2 regions of the Mesorhizobium sp. B2-1-3A genome follow, and region 2 is predicted to be linked to the other one. Evidence: predicted binding sites of a transcription regulator. Region 2 holds the regulator's gene; the other holds the start of a gene.
What was found. The regulator LexA, encoded in region 2, represses DNA repair genes until DNA is damaged. The targets are predictions, from matches to a motif close to TGTTCNNNNTGTGTTCNG.
Positions count from the first base shown of each region.

Region 1: the regulator LexA is predicted to act here: its motif matches at 2,775-2,792, upstream of FJ977_RS02700 (ATP-dependent helicase).

Region 1 is NZ_VFWK01000001.1:525,089-532,365, reverse strand. It holds gene FJ977_RS02715 (ABC transporter substrate-binding protein) at 1-368, shown strand, start outside; gene FJ977_RS02710 (succinylglutamate desuccinylase/aspartoacylase family protein) at 450-1,472, shown strand; gene FJ977_RS02705 (beta-eliminating lyase-related protein) at 1,469-2,512, shown strand; gene FJ977_RS02700 (ATP-dependent helicase) at 2,807-4,900, shown strand; gene dapB (4-hydroxy-tetrahydrodipicolinate reductase) at 4,909-5,688, shown strand; gene FJ977_RS02690 (ABC transporter substrate-binding protein) at 5,858-6,871, shown strand; gene FJ977_RS02685 (ABC transporter ATP-binding protein) at 7,032-7,277, shown strand, end outside.
Region 2 is NZ_VFWK01000004.1:517,754-525,030, forward strand. It holds gene FJ977_RS18210 (ComEC/Rec2 family competence protein) at 1-2,153, shown strand, start outside; gene lexA (transcriptional repressor LexA) at 2,147-2,884, opposite strand; gene FJ977_RS18220 (pyridoxal-phosphate dependent enzyme) at 3,236-4,210, opposite strand; gene FJ977_RS18225 (GntR family transcriptional regulator) at 4,207-4,980, opposite strand; gene FJ977_RS18230 (ABC transporter substrate-binding protein) at 5,134-6,120, shown strand; gene FJ977_RS18235 (ABC transporter ATP-binding protein) at 6,178-6,957, shown strand; gene FJ977_RS18240 (ABC transporter permease) at 6,963-7,277, shown strand, end outside.

The sequences.
Region 1 (7,277 bases), on a different contig from region 2:
CGGCGGACGGCTACTGGACGGATACCTGGATGAAAAAGCCCTTCTGCATGTCGGTCTGGCTGACCCGGCCGATCGATCAGACGTTCTCGCTTATCTACAAATCGGGCGCATCATGGAACGAGTCCTACTGGTCAAACGAGAAATTCGACAAGCTTCTTGCAGAAGGGAAATCGGCATTGGATTTCGGCAAGCGCAAGGAAATCTACGGTGAGATGCAGGCAATTCTCAACAATGAAGGACCCAGCGTAATCCCCGTATTTGCCGACTTCCTGGATGCAAGAAGTTCTCGCGTTCATGGATTTGAGCCGAGTGCCGTCTCGGACTTGTCGGGTGACCGCGCCGCCGAGCGCGTCTGGTTCTCGGCCTGACACCACAAGCGATGGAGATCTCATGGAGAGCCGGATCAACCCTGTTCTCCATGATGGGATCTTTTTGAGCAGGAGGAAGATTTGTCATTGTCGCCGCTGTGGACGGACATCGACTGGAACCGTGCTGGACGGCAGGATTCTTTCCTGAACCTGGAGCATTCCGTCCATCGCTCCGCTTACGGGATCGTTCCGATCCCTATCTCGCTTTTCAAGAACGGAAGCGGACCGACGCTGCTGTTGATGGCCGGGTCGCACGGGGACGAATATGAGGGCCAGGCAATCCTGACCCGCCTGATCCAGACCTTGGATGCAGACTCGGTGTCGGGCCGCATCATCGTGTTGCCGGCGGCAAATCTGCCGGCCGCGCTGGAGGGATCACGAGTGTCTCCACTCGACGGCGGAAACCTGAACCGCTGTTTTGGCGACTCGATTTCCGACAATCCCACGTCCCGGATCGCCGATTACATAGCAAACACCATCCTGCCGATGTGTGACGTCTTCTTCGACTTCCATTCAGGCGGCAGCTCCCTGGAATATATGCCATGCACTTATGCGACTGTTTCCGACGATCCCGACAAGGCGGCAGATACTCTCGATGCACTTGAGTTCATGAATGCTCCCATCGCCTGGGCTCACAAGGGTATACCCCAGGGATCGGAGGCCGGCCGTGCCGCGTACCGAAACGGCGTTGTCTACCTCAGTGGCGAATTCGGCGGTGGCGGCAGGATTTCCAGACAGGCCACCCGGGTGGCCGAGCGCGCAATGTACCGCCTTATGGCGCATCTGAAAATTCTTCCGCTGGCAAGCGAATGGAAAGAGGAGATCGAAAGCCGGCTGATGAACGCGAGCCAGCGGCATTATTTCTATGCCGATCGCGACGGAATCTTTGAACCCGCCGCCGCCCTGGGCGACGAGGTCGGGAGGGGCGACCTTGCGGGCACAATCCTCAATCCTGAAACCCCGGTGCAAGCCGGGGTGCGGGTATTTTTCCCGGAATCCGGAACATGGATTTGCAGCCGGGCCATCGGCAGGGTTCGCAGGGGCGACTGCCTTGGTCACCTGCTGACCGATGTTTCGCGTGAGGAAATCCTGGCCTCGGAATGAACAAGGATTTTCGATCCGACAATGTCGCTCCGCCGTTACCACAAATCCTTGAAGCAGCCGTCCAAGGAGGCGGCATGTGGATGGACGCCTATGGTGACGATCAAATCACAGGCAGGTTGGAAGAAAGACTTGCCGAAATATTCGAGCACGAGGTTGCGGCATTTCCAATTCTGACGGGAACCGCGGCAAACGCCCTCGCTCTCGCCCAGATGTCCGGACGTTTCGGTCAGATTCTTTGCCATAGGTTATCGCATGTCTATCGGGATGAATGCGGCGCGGTCGAGTTTCACAGCCAGGGAAGGCTGAAAGCTCTGGATGGCAAGAATGGAAAACTGGATACCGAAACCTGCGCCCGTGGCTTCGGATTTCTTGATGACGTGCACCAATTGCGAACGACCGCGCTTTCGCTAAGTCAGGCAACGGAAGTCGGGACATACTATTCAGCGGATGAAGTGTTGCGGCTGGCCAGCTGGGCCAAAGGCCATGACGCGGCAGTGCATATGGACGGCACTCGATTCGCCAATGTCGTCGTGGCATCTGGCTCGACTCCTGCCGAGCTTACCTGGCGCGCGGGCGTCGACGTCCTGTGCCTTGGTGCGACGAAGGGCGGCGCGATAGGGACTGAGGTTGTTGTTTTCTTCGAGCATGACCTGGCCGATGATTTCAAGCGATTGATGAAGCGGTCAGGCCATTTGCCCTCCCGCCTGTGGTTTCTTGCGGCCCAGCTCGAAGCCTATTTCGACAATGACCTTTGGAGGGAGTCAGCCCGACACGCGAACGCGATGGCGTGTCGGTTGGGAGATGCACTCTCGCAAAACGGCATAGCGCCTTGCTACCCAGCGCAGACCAACATGGTCTTCCTGAAAGCTGACATGGGCACATATGAACGTCTGCGAAAATGTGGATTCAAATTCTATTTGATAGATGAAGAGAACGAAGGGATAACTGCAAGGTTCGTTATGTCTTACGCCACCAATACAGACGATGTTGAAAGATTGGCTGAGGCGATCATCAATGCGATTTACACAAATGATCGATGATCACCAAGCAAGCCGTAAGGCCTTGGCGGCAATGCCGGCAATCGGCGCTTGAAGCGGTGGTGAATCCGACGTGGCGTTGAGCCACCAAGTCGGTGCTTTTGTCACTCAACGGTCTGGCGCGGGCTGGAGTCGCCAGGCGTTTCGCTCGCGGAAGCGTCGCAGCTCTCTATCCTTGCCGCGCGGCCCTCGGCAGTCGGCCGGGAACCAAATCCCGCTCCTCGGGTGGCTCTGCTTCGCTATGGCATATCACCGCTTCCTTGTTGCGAACAAAGCGGAAACGATGCTTGATGGGCGATGAACCTTGCCGCCCATGATTCGACTTTTCTGGAGCCGCCTGCCCAGCCTGCCTATCTCGCCCGGCTGAACGATGCTCAGCGTCAGGCCGTCGAGCATGGTGACGGCAAGATCGCAGGGCCGTTGCTGGTCATTGCCGGCGCGGGCTCGGGCAAGACCAACACGCTGGCGCATCGCGTCGCCCATCTCATAGTCAGGGGAGCCGACCCGCGCCGCATCCTGCTGATGACCTTTTCGCGCCGCGCCGCATCCGAAATGGCAAAACGTGTCGAGCGTATCGCCGGCGAGGTGCTCGGCCGCGACGCCGCTGTCATCACCGATGCGCTGACTTGGGCCGGGACCTTTCACGGCATAGGCGCGCGGCTGTTGCGCGACTATGCGCTGGAGATCGGCCTCGACCCGGCCTTCACCATCCATGATCGCGAGGATTCCGCCGACCTGATGAATCTCGTGCGTCACGAGCTCGGCTTCTCCAAGACCGAGGCTCGCTTCCCGACCAAGGGCACCTGCCTTGCCATCTACTCGCGCGCCGTCAACGCCCAGGCGCCGCTCGGCGAAGTGTTGGGGGCGGCCTTCCCCTGGTGCGCCGGCTGGGCGGGAGAACTGAAGCAGCTGTTCGCCGGTTATGTCGAGGCCAAGCAGGCGCAGAACGTGCTCGATTACGACGATCTGCTGCTTTACTGGGCGCAGATGGCGGCCGAGCCGGAAATCGCGGCGCATCTGGGCGGGCGTTTCGACCATGTGCTGGTCGACGAATACCAGGATACCAACCGGCTGCAGGCGTCGATCCTCATGGCGTTGAAACCCGACGGTGCCGGGCTGACGGTGGTCGGCGACGATGCGCAGTCGATCTATTCCTTCCGCGCCGCGGAGGTGCGTAATATCCTCGATTTTCCAAAACAGTTCGCGCAGGCCGCCGATGTGGTGATGCTGGAGCGCAACTACCGCTCGACCGAGACCATTCTGGCGGCCGCCAATGCGGTGATCGGCGAGGCTTCGGAGCGCTTCACCAAGAACCTGTGGTCGGAGCGCAAATCCACCGACAAGCCAAGGCTGGTCACCGTGCGCGACGAGGTCGAGCAGGCGAACTTCGTCTGCGATACGATCCTTGCCGAGCGTGAGGCCGGCACGGCACTGAAATCGCAGGCGGTGCTGTTTCGCGCCTCGCACCATAGCGGGCCGCTGGAGATCGAGCTGACGCGGCGCAACATTCCCTTCATCAAGTTCGGCGGGCTGAAATTCCTCGATGCCGCCCATGTCAAGGACGTGCTGGCGGTGTTGCGCTTCGCCGAAAATCCGCGCGACCGCGTCGCCGGCTTCCGCGTGCTGCAGCTGATGCCGGGGATCGGCCCTTCAGCCGCGGCACAGATCGTCGAGACGATGACGACAGCACTTGATGAGGCGATGGGGCTGGCCGGCTGGCGGCCGCCACAACGCGCGGCGGACGACTGGCCGAGCTTCGTCGCGCTCTATTCCGGCCTGCGGGCCGGCGCCAAATGGCCTGCGGATCTCGAACAGGTCAGGCTCTGGTACGAGCCGCATCTGGAGCGCATCCATGAGGATGTCATCACGCGCCGTGCCGACCTGCTGCAGCTCGAGCAGATCGGCTCGGGCTACGCCTCGCGCGAACGGTTCCTGACCGAGCTGACCCTCGATCCGCCGGACGCCACCAGCGACCAGGCTGGACCGCCACATCGCGACGAGGACTATCTGATCCTGTCAACCATCCATTCGGCCAAGGGCCAGGAATGGAAGAACGTCTTCGTGCTCAACACGGTCGATGGCTGCATTCCGGCCGATCTCGGTGTCGGCACAAAGGAGGATGTCGAGGAGGAGCGCCGGCTGCTCTACGTGGCGATGACGCGGGCCAAGGACAGCCTCAACCTGGTCATGCCGCAGCGCTTCTTTCCGCATGGCCAGGCGGCACGCGGCGACCGCCATCTCTACGCCTCGCGCACGCGTTTTATCCCGGCCTCGATCCTCGCCGCGTTCCAGCAGATGTCGTGGCCGGGCGTACAAGCGGCGCAGGGCAGGGTGCCCCGGCCGGAAGTGCGCGTCGACATCGGCGCGCGCATGCGCGGCATGTGGAAATAGCTGAAATCATGGCGCGGCCACCGGTCAGGATCGCCATCGCCGGCGCGTTGGGCCGCATGGGCCGCCAGATGGTGGAGGCCGTGCAGGCCGATCCGCGGCTGGCGCTCGTTGCACGCTTTCATCGCCCGGATAGTGTCGGCGACGGGCTGGTGAGCCGCGACGACGCGCTTGCCATGGCCGACGTGGTGATCGATTTCACCACGCCGGCGGCTTCGGCCGACCTGGCGCGGTTTTGCGCAAACCGGGGCGGCCCCGCTTTGGTGGTTGGTTCGACGGGTTTCGATGCCGCCGAACTGGCTGATATCGCCGACGCCGCGAAAACGATTCCCATTGTCCGCTCCGGCAGTTTTTCGCTCGGGCTCAATATGCTGGTCGGATTGGTGGAACAGGCGGCGAGAGCGCTCGATGCCAATGACTGGGATGCCGAGATTTTCGAGGCGCATCATCGCCACAAGGTCGATGCGCCGTCGGGCACCGCACTGATGCTGGGGCAGGCCGTTGCCGGCGGACGCGGTGTCGAACTGGACGCGGTCGCAAGGCGCGTTCGCGACGGGCTCATCGGCGCACGTCCGGCCGGCGAGATCGGTTTTGCGGTGGCACGTGGCGGCAGCATAATCGGCGAGCACAGCGTCAGCTTCTGTACCGAGGGTGAACTCGTTACCTTGTCGCATGCGGCCGGCGACCGCATCATGTTCGCCCGTGGCGCGATCGCCGCGGCACTTTGGGTCGCCGATCGGTCACCCGGCGAATACGATATGCGCGACGTGCTTGGTTTTGCCGCCTCGTGACCCACGGCGGCTTCCCTTTCAACAACCGTCAAAACGACTGAAAGCCAGCTGAAAGCTTGGGCGTGCAATGACGGCTAGCGGCGTTCGCCGTGTGACCGGTGCGGGAGCGGCCGGCAAGGAGGAATGCGGCACAGCCGGGATGGCGCGCCGCCCAGGTGGAGGAAATAAAGTGACCGGTTTCATCTCGAAACGCGTTTTGCGTTCAGCAGCCCTGACGCTTGCCCTCGTTGCCACTGGTGCGACGGCAGCATCGGCGGCGGACAAGATCACCATCATCGTCGGCGGCATGGAAAAGCAGATCTACCTGCCGGCCATGCTCACCCAGCAGCTCGGCTACTTCAAGGATGAAGGGCTTGATGTCGAGCTCGTTAATTCCCGTGCCGGCGTCGAGGCCGAAAACGAATTGTTGGCCGGTGCCGTGCAGGGTGTCGTCGGCTTCTACGACCACACTGTCGACCTGCAGTCCAAGGGCAAGTACATCCAGTCGATCGTCCAGTTCAGCCAGGCGCCGGGCGAGGTCGAGCTGGTCTCCGCCAAGCATCCCGAGATCAAGTCGCCGGCCGATTTCAAGGGCGCCACGCTCGGCGTCACCGGTCTCGGCTCCTCGACCGATTTCCTCACCCAGTACCTTGCCGTGCGCAACGGGTTGAAGCCCGGCGACTACACGCTGCTGCCGGTCGGCGCCGGCAACACCTTCATCGCCGCCGTCAAACAGGATCAGATCCAGGCCGGCATGACCACCGAGCCGACCATCGCGCAATTGCTCAAGACCGGCGAGGCCAGTGTGCTGGTCGACATGCGCACGCCCGAAAAGACCAGGGAAGCGCTGGGCGGCGACTATCCGGCGGCGTCCTTCTATGTCCAGTCTTCCTGGCTGGAAGGCCACAAGGACGAGGCCCAAAAACTCGCCCATGCCTTCGTCAAGACGATGAAATTCATCGCCACGCATTCGGCCGAGGAAATCGCCGACAAGATGCCGAAGGACTATTACGCCGGCAACAAGGACCTCTATGTGCAGGGCCTGGCCGGCGGCAAGGCGATGTTCACGCCCGACGGCCGCATGCCGGCCGATGGCCCGGAGACGGTGCTGAAAGTTCTGTCGACTTTCTCCAAGAGCCTCCAGGGCAAGCAGATCGACCTGTCGAAGACCTTCACGACGGAATTCGTCGACGCCGCCAAATAGCGCCGTCCGACGGGTGCGGGTTTCCGCTCCGCGTTGAAGAACAACAAGTTGCGCCGCTTGGCTGAATCAGTTCGGCAGCGGCGCCTTTCCGGATGCCGATGACGGGAGGCTCTGCTGGGCGACCGGCGGCGTCTCCGCGCCAACACCTCAGGAGTGCGCCATGCAAGTGCAAACCATGGCGGCCGAGAAGCTGTCTCAGGCCGCGCCACCCGCCGACGCCGCTATCGCCATCGATGATGTGACGCTGCGCTTCGTCACGCCCGACGGCCATATGATGACGGCGATCCGAGACTTCACCATGACCGTGGCGCGCGGCGAATTCGCTTGCGTGGTCGGGCCGACCGGCTGCGGCAAGTCCACGACGCTCAACCTCGTCACCGGACTGCTGCGGCCGACGACCGGTAAT
Region 2 (7,277 bases):
TGGCCGCTGGTGCGATCGGCTATTATTCGCTGGCGGCGGAGCCTGATTTTGCAAAGCCTGTCGCGATCGTCGCACTGATGGCGATCTGTGCGCTTGTCTCGCGCTCCTGGCCGAAAACCCATCTGGCTTTCATGGCGGCATTGTTGTGCGCGCTGGGCCTGCTTGCCGCCAAGGTCGAGACCTGGCGGGCGGACACCCGGATGCTGGGTTCGGAAATCTCGACGCAAGTGACCGGCCGCGTCGTCTCGCTCGACCGCATGGAGACCGGTCGCATCCGATTGACCATAGACGTGACGTCGACGGCGCGGCCAAAACTGCGTTACGCGCCGGAAAGGGTCCGGCTCTCGGCGCGCAAGATACCTGACGACATGACCGCCGGCTCGCTGATATCGGGCTATGCCAAACTGCTGCCGCCGACCGGCCCGGTGCGGCCGGACAGCTACGATTTTTCCTTCGACAGCTACTTTGCCGGCATCGGCGGCAGCGGCTTCTTTCTCGGCAATCCAAGAATCGTCTCCGCCGACGACGATGAGATGCCGCTGTCGGCCCGCCTGTTTTCAGGGATAGAAAATGCTCGCGAAGCCATCGCCGACCATATCAGGAGCGTTGTTGGCGGTGCCGAAGGTGAGATCGCGGCAGCGCTGATCGTTGGCGTGCGCGCCGGCATTCCCAATGAAATCAACGAAGCGATGCGGCGCACCGGCATCTATCACATCATCTCCATTTCGGGACTGCATATGGCGCTGGTCGCCGGCACCATCATGGGTCTGCTGCGCGGTGCCTTCGCGCTGTTCCCGGATTTCTCCGCGTGCCGGCCGGTGAAGAAATATGCGGCCGCCGCGGCACTGTTCTCGATCGCCGCCTACCTCATCATCTCAGGCGTCGTCGTTGCAGCCGAGCGCAGTTTCATCATGCTGGCGGTGATGCTGATTGCCGTATTGTTCGATCGCGCGGCGCTGACCATGCGCAACCTGGCGATCTCGGCGATCGCCGTCATCGTGGTGTCGCCGCATGAGGTGGTCGGCCCGAGTTTCCAGATGTCGTTCGCCGCAACGGCCGCGCTGGTCGGCGCCTATGCCGGCTGGGCGGATCACCGTGCGGGAAAGGCAAGACCGCCACCGCCAAAGCGGTCCCTGCCGGGGTTCCTGACGCGAAGATTCCTGCTGGCGACGGGCGGGTTGGCGATGACCTCCATCATTGCCGGCTGCGCCACGGCGCTATTTGCCATCTGGCATTTCCAGCGTGTGTCACCGCTCAGCCTGTTCGCCAATCTCGCCGTCATGCCTATCGTGTCACTGATTGTCATGCCTTTCGCTGTTCTCAGTTCTCTTGCGATGCCCTTTGGTGCCGATAGTCCCTTTCTCTACGTGATGGGCAAGGGCCTGACCGTGATGATCGCCATATCGGCGTGGATATCGGAACGCTCCCCCGTCGATGCGATCGGGCTGATTTCACAACACTCCGTGCTGCTGGTGACGATTGCCCTGGTCATCGCGACGATGGCGACGACATGGCTGCGGCTCGCGGCAGTGCCATTCGCGCTCGCCGGCCTGTTGACTGTGTCTGATACGCGCGTGCCGGATGTGCTGATCTCCGAAGATGCGCGGCTGGTCGCGGTGCCGATCGGCGGTGGCGAACTCGCGGTCAGCCGAGCTCGTCCGAACGAATTCACCGTCGACAATTGGAAACGCGCGCTGGTGTCCGAAACCATTGTCACACCGGAGATGTTCAACAAGGCGGACGGGCAATTCGACATTGCCGATGCCGTCAATCTGCCGCCAGGGGCGCCGTTCTACTGCACGGAAGGCATCTGTCTCGCCCGGCATCCGTCTGGCGCGATCATCGCGCATGTCGAAGACCGCAAGGCTACCTGGAAGGCCTGCGGCTTCGCCGACCTGATCGTTGTCAATGACGCGACGGGCTACGATGCCTGCCACAACCCGCTGGTCCTCGTCATCACCAAGCGGCAACTTGCACGCAAGGGCAGTGCCGCCGTCTTCTTCGACCGCCAATCGGCGACCGGTCCGCCAACCGTCAGCTTCGCCGTGGACGGGCCGTATCGGCCCTGGCACGAGCAACGAAAGTTTTCGCGTGAGGCGAGGGGGCTGCCGCCCTATCAAAAAGCCGAAATGCCGGCTGCTCCTGCTCAGTAGCGCCTGATCAGCCCGACCAGCTTGCCTTGCACCTTGACCCTGTCCGGCCCGAAAATGCGCGTCTCGTAGGCCGGGTTGGCGGCTTCAAGGGCAATCGAGGCGCCCTTGCGGCGGAACCGTTTCAAGGTCGCTTCCTCCTCGTCGACCAGCGCCACGACGATCTCGCCCGGGCTCGCCGTATCGGCGTTGCGGATAATGACCGTGTCGCCATCGAAGATGCCGGCCTCGATCATCGAGTCGCCCTTGACCTCCAGCGCATAGTGCTCGCCACCCATGATCATGTCCGGCGGCACCGAGATCGAATGCGTCTGATGCTGGATCGCATCGATCGGCACACCGGCGGCGATACGGCCCATCACCGGGATCGACACGGCGGAGACCGCGTCGTCGTCATTGCCGGCAGAGGGCAAGCGCGACGGCGCCGGCTTGATCTGGCGGCCGAGGCCACCCTGACCGAGACTGCCCTGAATGACACTCGGCGAGAATTTCTTTGCGGCGTTGAGGCCGGGCGCGATCGAATCCGGTAGCCGCAGCACTTCCAATGCCCGCGCCCGGTTGGGCAGCCGCCTGATAAAGCCGCGTTCCTCCAGTGCCGTGATCAGGCGATGGATCCCTGACTTGGAGGCGAGATCGAGCGCTTCCTTCATCTCGTCAAAGGAGGGCGGGATACCGCTTTCCTTTAGCCGTTCATGGATGAACATCAGAAGTTCATGTTGCTTGCGCGTCAGCATGGCGCCCCCCAGGCATTGAACGAAGGGTGTGAATCGGAATCGAAAAACAAACCCAGAACAAACACTATCTGTTCCAGTTGTGTTCCGCAACTGTTTAAAGTTTAGTGAATTTGTTAAGGCATCTGAAATTATCCGCTGCCGGCGGTGGGCAGCAATCGACCACCTCCGCGCCAAGGCGAGCATTGAAATCATTTTGGTTAATGGCCTGTGGTCCACCCTCTTGTCCCGCTTGGCATCAGCGTTTGAAGCGCGTTCACAGGGCGGATTGCATGGGCCAATCGATCCATTTCGACCGGAACGAAACGAAATCAAAACGCCAACAATCGCTGGCTATCCGGGGATAGAACGCGTTCAGGCTTCCGGCATCGCTCCGCCCAGAATCTGCGCATAGGCGCCGGCATCGATATTGCCGCCGGAGATAACGCAGACGACGTTGCCGGTTGCCCGCTCGCTGCGGAGAGCGGCGGCGAGCGAGGCGGCACCCGCGCCTTCGGCCACGATCTTTGCCTTCGAGAACAACAGGCGCATCGCTTCCGTGACCTGGTCGAGACTGACGGCAATGGCGCCGTCGATAGACTGGCTTGCCAATGGCCATAGGCCGGGCACCAGCGATGGGCCGCCTATGCTCTTGATGAAGGAGGGGCGCGTCTCGATCTCGACAATGCGTCCGGCCGCCAACGCCGCCGTGACCGGAGCCGCATTCTCATCCTCGACGGCGAAGACCTTGGCCTGGCTCCGCATCGCCTTGACCGCACTGGCGACACCGGTTGTCATGCTCCCTCCGCCATAAGGTGTCAGGACGCAATCGACCTCGGGCAGATCTTCGGCGATCTCGAGGCCAATGGTCGCGTTGCCGGCAAGCACCGCCTGGTCGGTGACCGGGTTCACCAGGAATTCCGCGCCCTCCGGCCGCTCCGTTCCGATGATGTAGCGCCACCATGTCTCGTGCGAGACGAAGCGCACGTCGCCACCAAGGCCGCGGACCCCGTCGATCTTGGTCTGGGGTGCATCGGCATACATGTAGGCGGCCATCGGAACGCCAAGCGCCCGTGCCGCCCAGGCCATTCCGTAGGCCATGTTGCCGGAACTGATGGTCGCAACGCCATGCCTGAGTTCATCGGCATCGCGGCAGAGCAAGGCATTGAGCGCCGGCCTGATCTTGAAGGCGCCAATGGGCGACAATGTCTCGAGCTTGAGGAATATCCGCTGATCGGCACGACCGAGATCGAGGCGCAGCAGCGGCGTGCGCGGCAACCAGGCGGCCAGCCTGTCACGGGCCGCGACCATCTCATAGAGAGCCGGACGTCGCGGAAGCGCTGAAGTCATCCCGAAATTGCCTTCAGGCTGCCGGCGCGTGCGGTGTAGTTGTTCGCGCCGCCGTCCTCGCTGTGAACGTAGACATGCAGCGTGTAGCCGATATGCGCCGTCATCAGCGCCTTTGCCCGCTCGACATCGCGATCGAGGGCCGCTTCCATGATCGCGGTGTGATGCTCGATCGCGATCGCCTCGCGCAGGGCGTCCATTGCCTCGCCATAGCCATCCTTGAGGCCGGCGGCCGCCCGCAATGTCGGCGCCAGGCCGAGAAAACGATGATGCCGCCGCAACTGATCGGCGATTGTCGAACGGAAGCGCAACAGCCAGTTGGACGTCGCAGCACTCAGCAGTGCCGCGTGAAAGGCCTCGTGGCTCTCGTCCCATTGGTCGACGGCCGCATCCGAGGGGTCGTCGACCGCGGTCTTGCAGCGGGAGAGCCGGTAGTGGGCGGTGACAACCGCGTCCTCCCATTCCCTGCCGCCTTTCTCGATCGATTCCAGGAACAGCGGCATCTCCACAACCATCCTTGCGCGAGCCAGGTCCTCGAGCTCGGCCCGCGACACCGGAGCCACGGCAAAGCCGCGATTGCTGATGGCGGTAACCAGGCGCTCGGCTTCAAGTCGAGACAAGGCTTCACGCAGCGGTGTCCAGCCGACGCCGTATAGACCGCGCAGCGCGCTCAGTTTGAGCGGTGCGCCCGGCATGAGGCGTGTGGTCAGGATATCGCGCCGCAGCAGCTGATAGGCCGCCTCGGTTTTCGTGGAGTTGTTCTGATCCTGCATCGCGATCCGTCCATCGTCGGCATGCGAAAATTATATATGATGGCGGCCCATGGCAAGAATTATATATAATGTTTGACAGGTGGCGACGGACTGACCATGATCGCCACAGTTGCCGTCCCGATAAGCGGCGCTGATCAAATCTGGGAGGAAATGATGTTGAAGTCGAAATCCGCTTGGCTGTCGGGATTGGCCCTGGCAGGCGCGTTGATGGTCAGCGCGGGGAGTGCCGCCGCCGACCAGATTCGCATCGGCATCGCCAATTTCGGCGAGCATCCGCAGCTCAACGCCGCCATAGCCGGCTTCAAGAAGGCGCTGACGGACAATGGCTTTGTCGAGGGCAAGGATGTCGTCTACACGGAGAGCCATACCAATTTCGATGCATCGCTGGTGCCGCAGATGATCGCCAAGCTGCAGGCGGAGCAGCCCAAGCTGATCTACACCATCACCACGCCGGTCTCGCAGATCGCCAAGAAGGCGCTTGCCGGTTCCGGCATTCCGATCGTCTTTGCCGCCGTCACCGATCCGGTCGCGGCCAAGCTGGTGCCGTCGTGGGACGCCGGAGACGAAGGCATGACCGGCGCCAGCGATCTGCAGGACGTCGCCGCTGTCATGGCCTTCACCAAGAAGCTGCTGCCGAACGCCAAGCGCTTCGGCGTGCCTTACAATCCAGGCGAGGCCAATGACGTTGCCTTGGTCGAGAAGATCAAGGCGGCCGCACCGGCGGCCGGTTTCGAAGTCATCGAAGTCGGCGTCGACAACGTCAATGACATCCAGCAGCGCATCGCCGCGCTCGCCGGCAAGGCAGACGTGATCTACGGCCCGGCTTCGAACCTGATCCAGCCGGCGATCGCCGCTGTCTCCGCGGCGGCTCGCCAGGCCGGAATCCCGATCGTCAACTCCGATGACAGCGCGGTCCGCAACGGCACGGTGCCGGCAAGCTTCGCGGTCAATTACACGCAGGTCGGCGTCAACGCCGGCAACATCGCCGCCGAAATCCTCAAGGGCAAGGATCCCAAGACGATCGCGCCGTCGCGCCCGGCCTACAAGGATCACATGGCAACGATTTCCCGCAAGGCGATGGCCGCGTTCGGCATCGAGATACCGGCGTCGATGGCTGATTGCGGCTGCATCGTCGACTGACATCGGCACTGAAGGATGACGGCGTCGGCGCCGTCATCCTGAGGTCAGGGAGGAACGATGCTCGAGATCCGATCCGCGCGCAAAGTATTCTACAAGGGCCAGGCCGACGAGAAGATCGCGCTGGACGGTCTCAGCCTGTCGCTGGCCACGGGCGAGTTCGGCATCGTTATCGGCTCCAACGGAGCCGGCAAGAGCAGCATGCTCAATGCCATTTCCGGAGCTCTTGTCCTGGATTCCGGCAAAATCCTGATCAATGGCGCCGATGTGACAGCCATGCCGGTGTACAAACGGGCGACAAGACTGGCGCGCGTCTTCCAGGATCCGATGCGCGGCACAGCCGCCAGCATGACGGTGGCGGAGAACATGCTGCTGGCCGACCTGCGCAGCCAAAAACGCACGCTGCGGCAAGGGCTGAACGCCACGCGGCTAGCGTCCTACAAGGAGCGCCTGTCGATATTGGGCCTCGGTCTTGAAAATCGCCTCGATACCCGTGTCGACCTGCTCTCGGGGGGGCAGCGTCAGTCGCTGTCGCTGATCATGGCCGTCGGCGGATCGCCGGATTTGCTGCTGCTCGACGAGCATACGGCCGCGCTCGACCCGCGCACGGCAGAGATCGTCATGCAAGCGACGGTGCGCGCCGTCAACGCGCTGAAGCTGACCACCCTGATGGTGACCCACAACATGCAACACGCTGTCGACTATGGCAGCCGGGTGATCATGCTCGATGCGGGCCGGGTCCTGCTTGAGGTCACTGGCGAGGAGAAGGCGAGGGTCACGGTCATCGACCTGATCGGCCATTTTTCGGTCAAGACCGACCGCATGTTGCTGGCGAGCTGATCATCATGGGCTTTGTTCAGGAGGTTCTCACCAGCTTCGTCGCGATCATACCGGTCACGTTGGCGCAAAGCCTGATCCTGGCCTTCGTCGTACTCGGGATCATGATCCCGTTTCGCATGCTGAATTTTCCCGACCTAACCAGCGAAGGCGCGTTTCCGCTGGGTGGCTGCGTCTGTGGCGTGCTGCTGGCTGCCGGCGTATCACCGCTGGCGGCCATCGTGGTTGCGTTCGCGGCGGGCTTCGCGGCGGGTTGCTGCACCGCCTTCATCCACCTGCGTTTCCGCATCCACACGCTTCTCGCGGGCATCCTGATGATGACG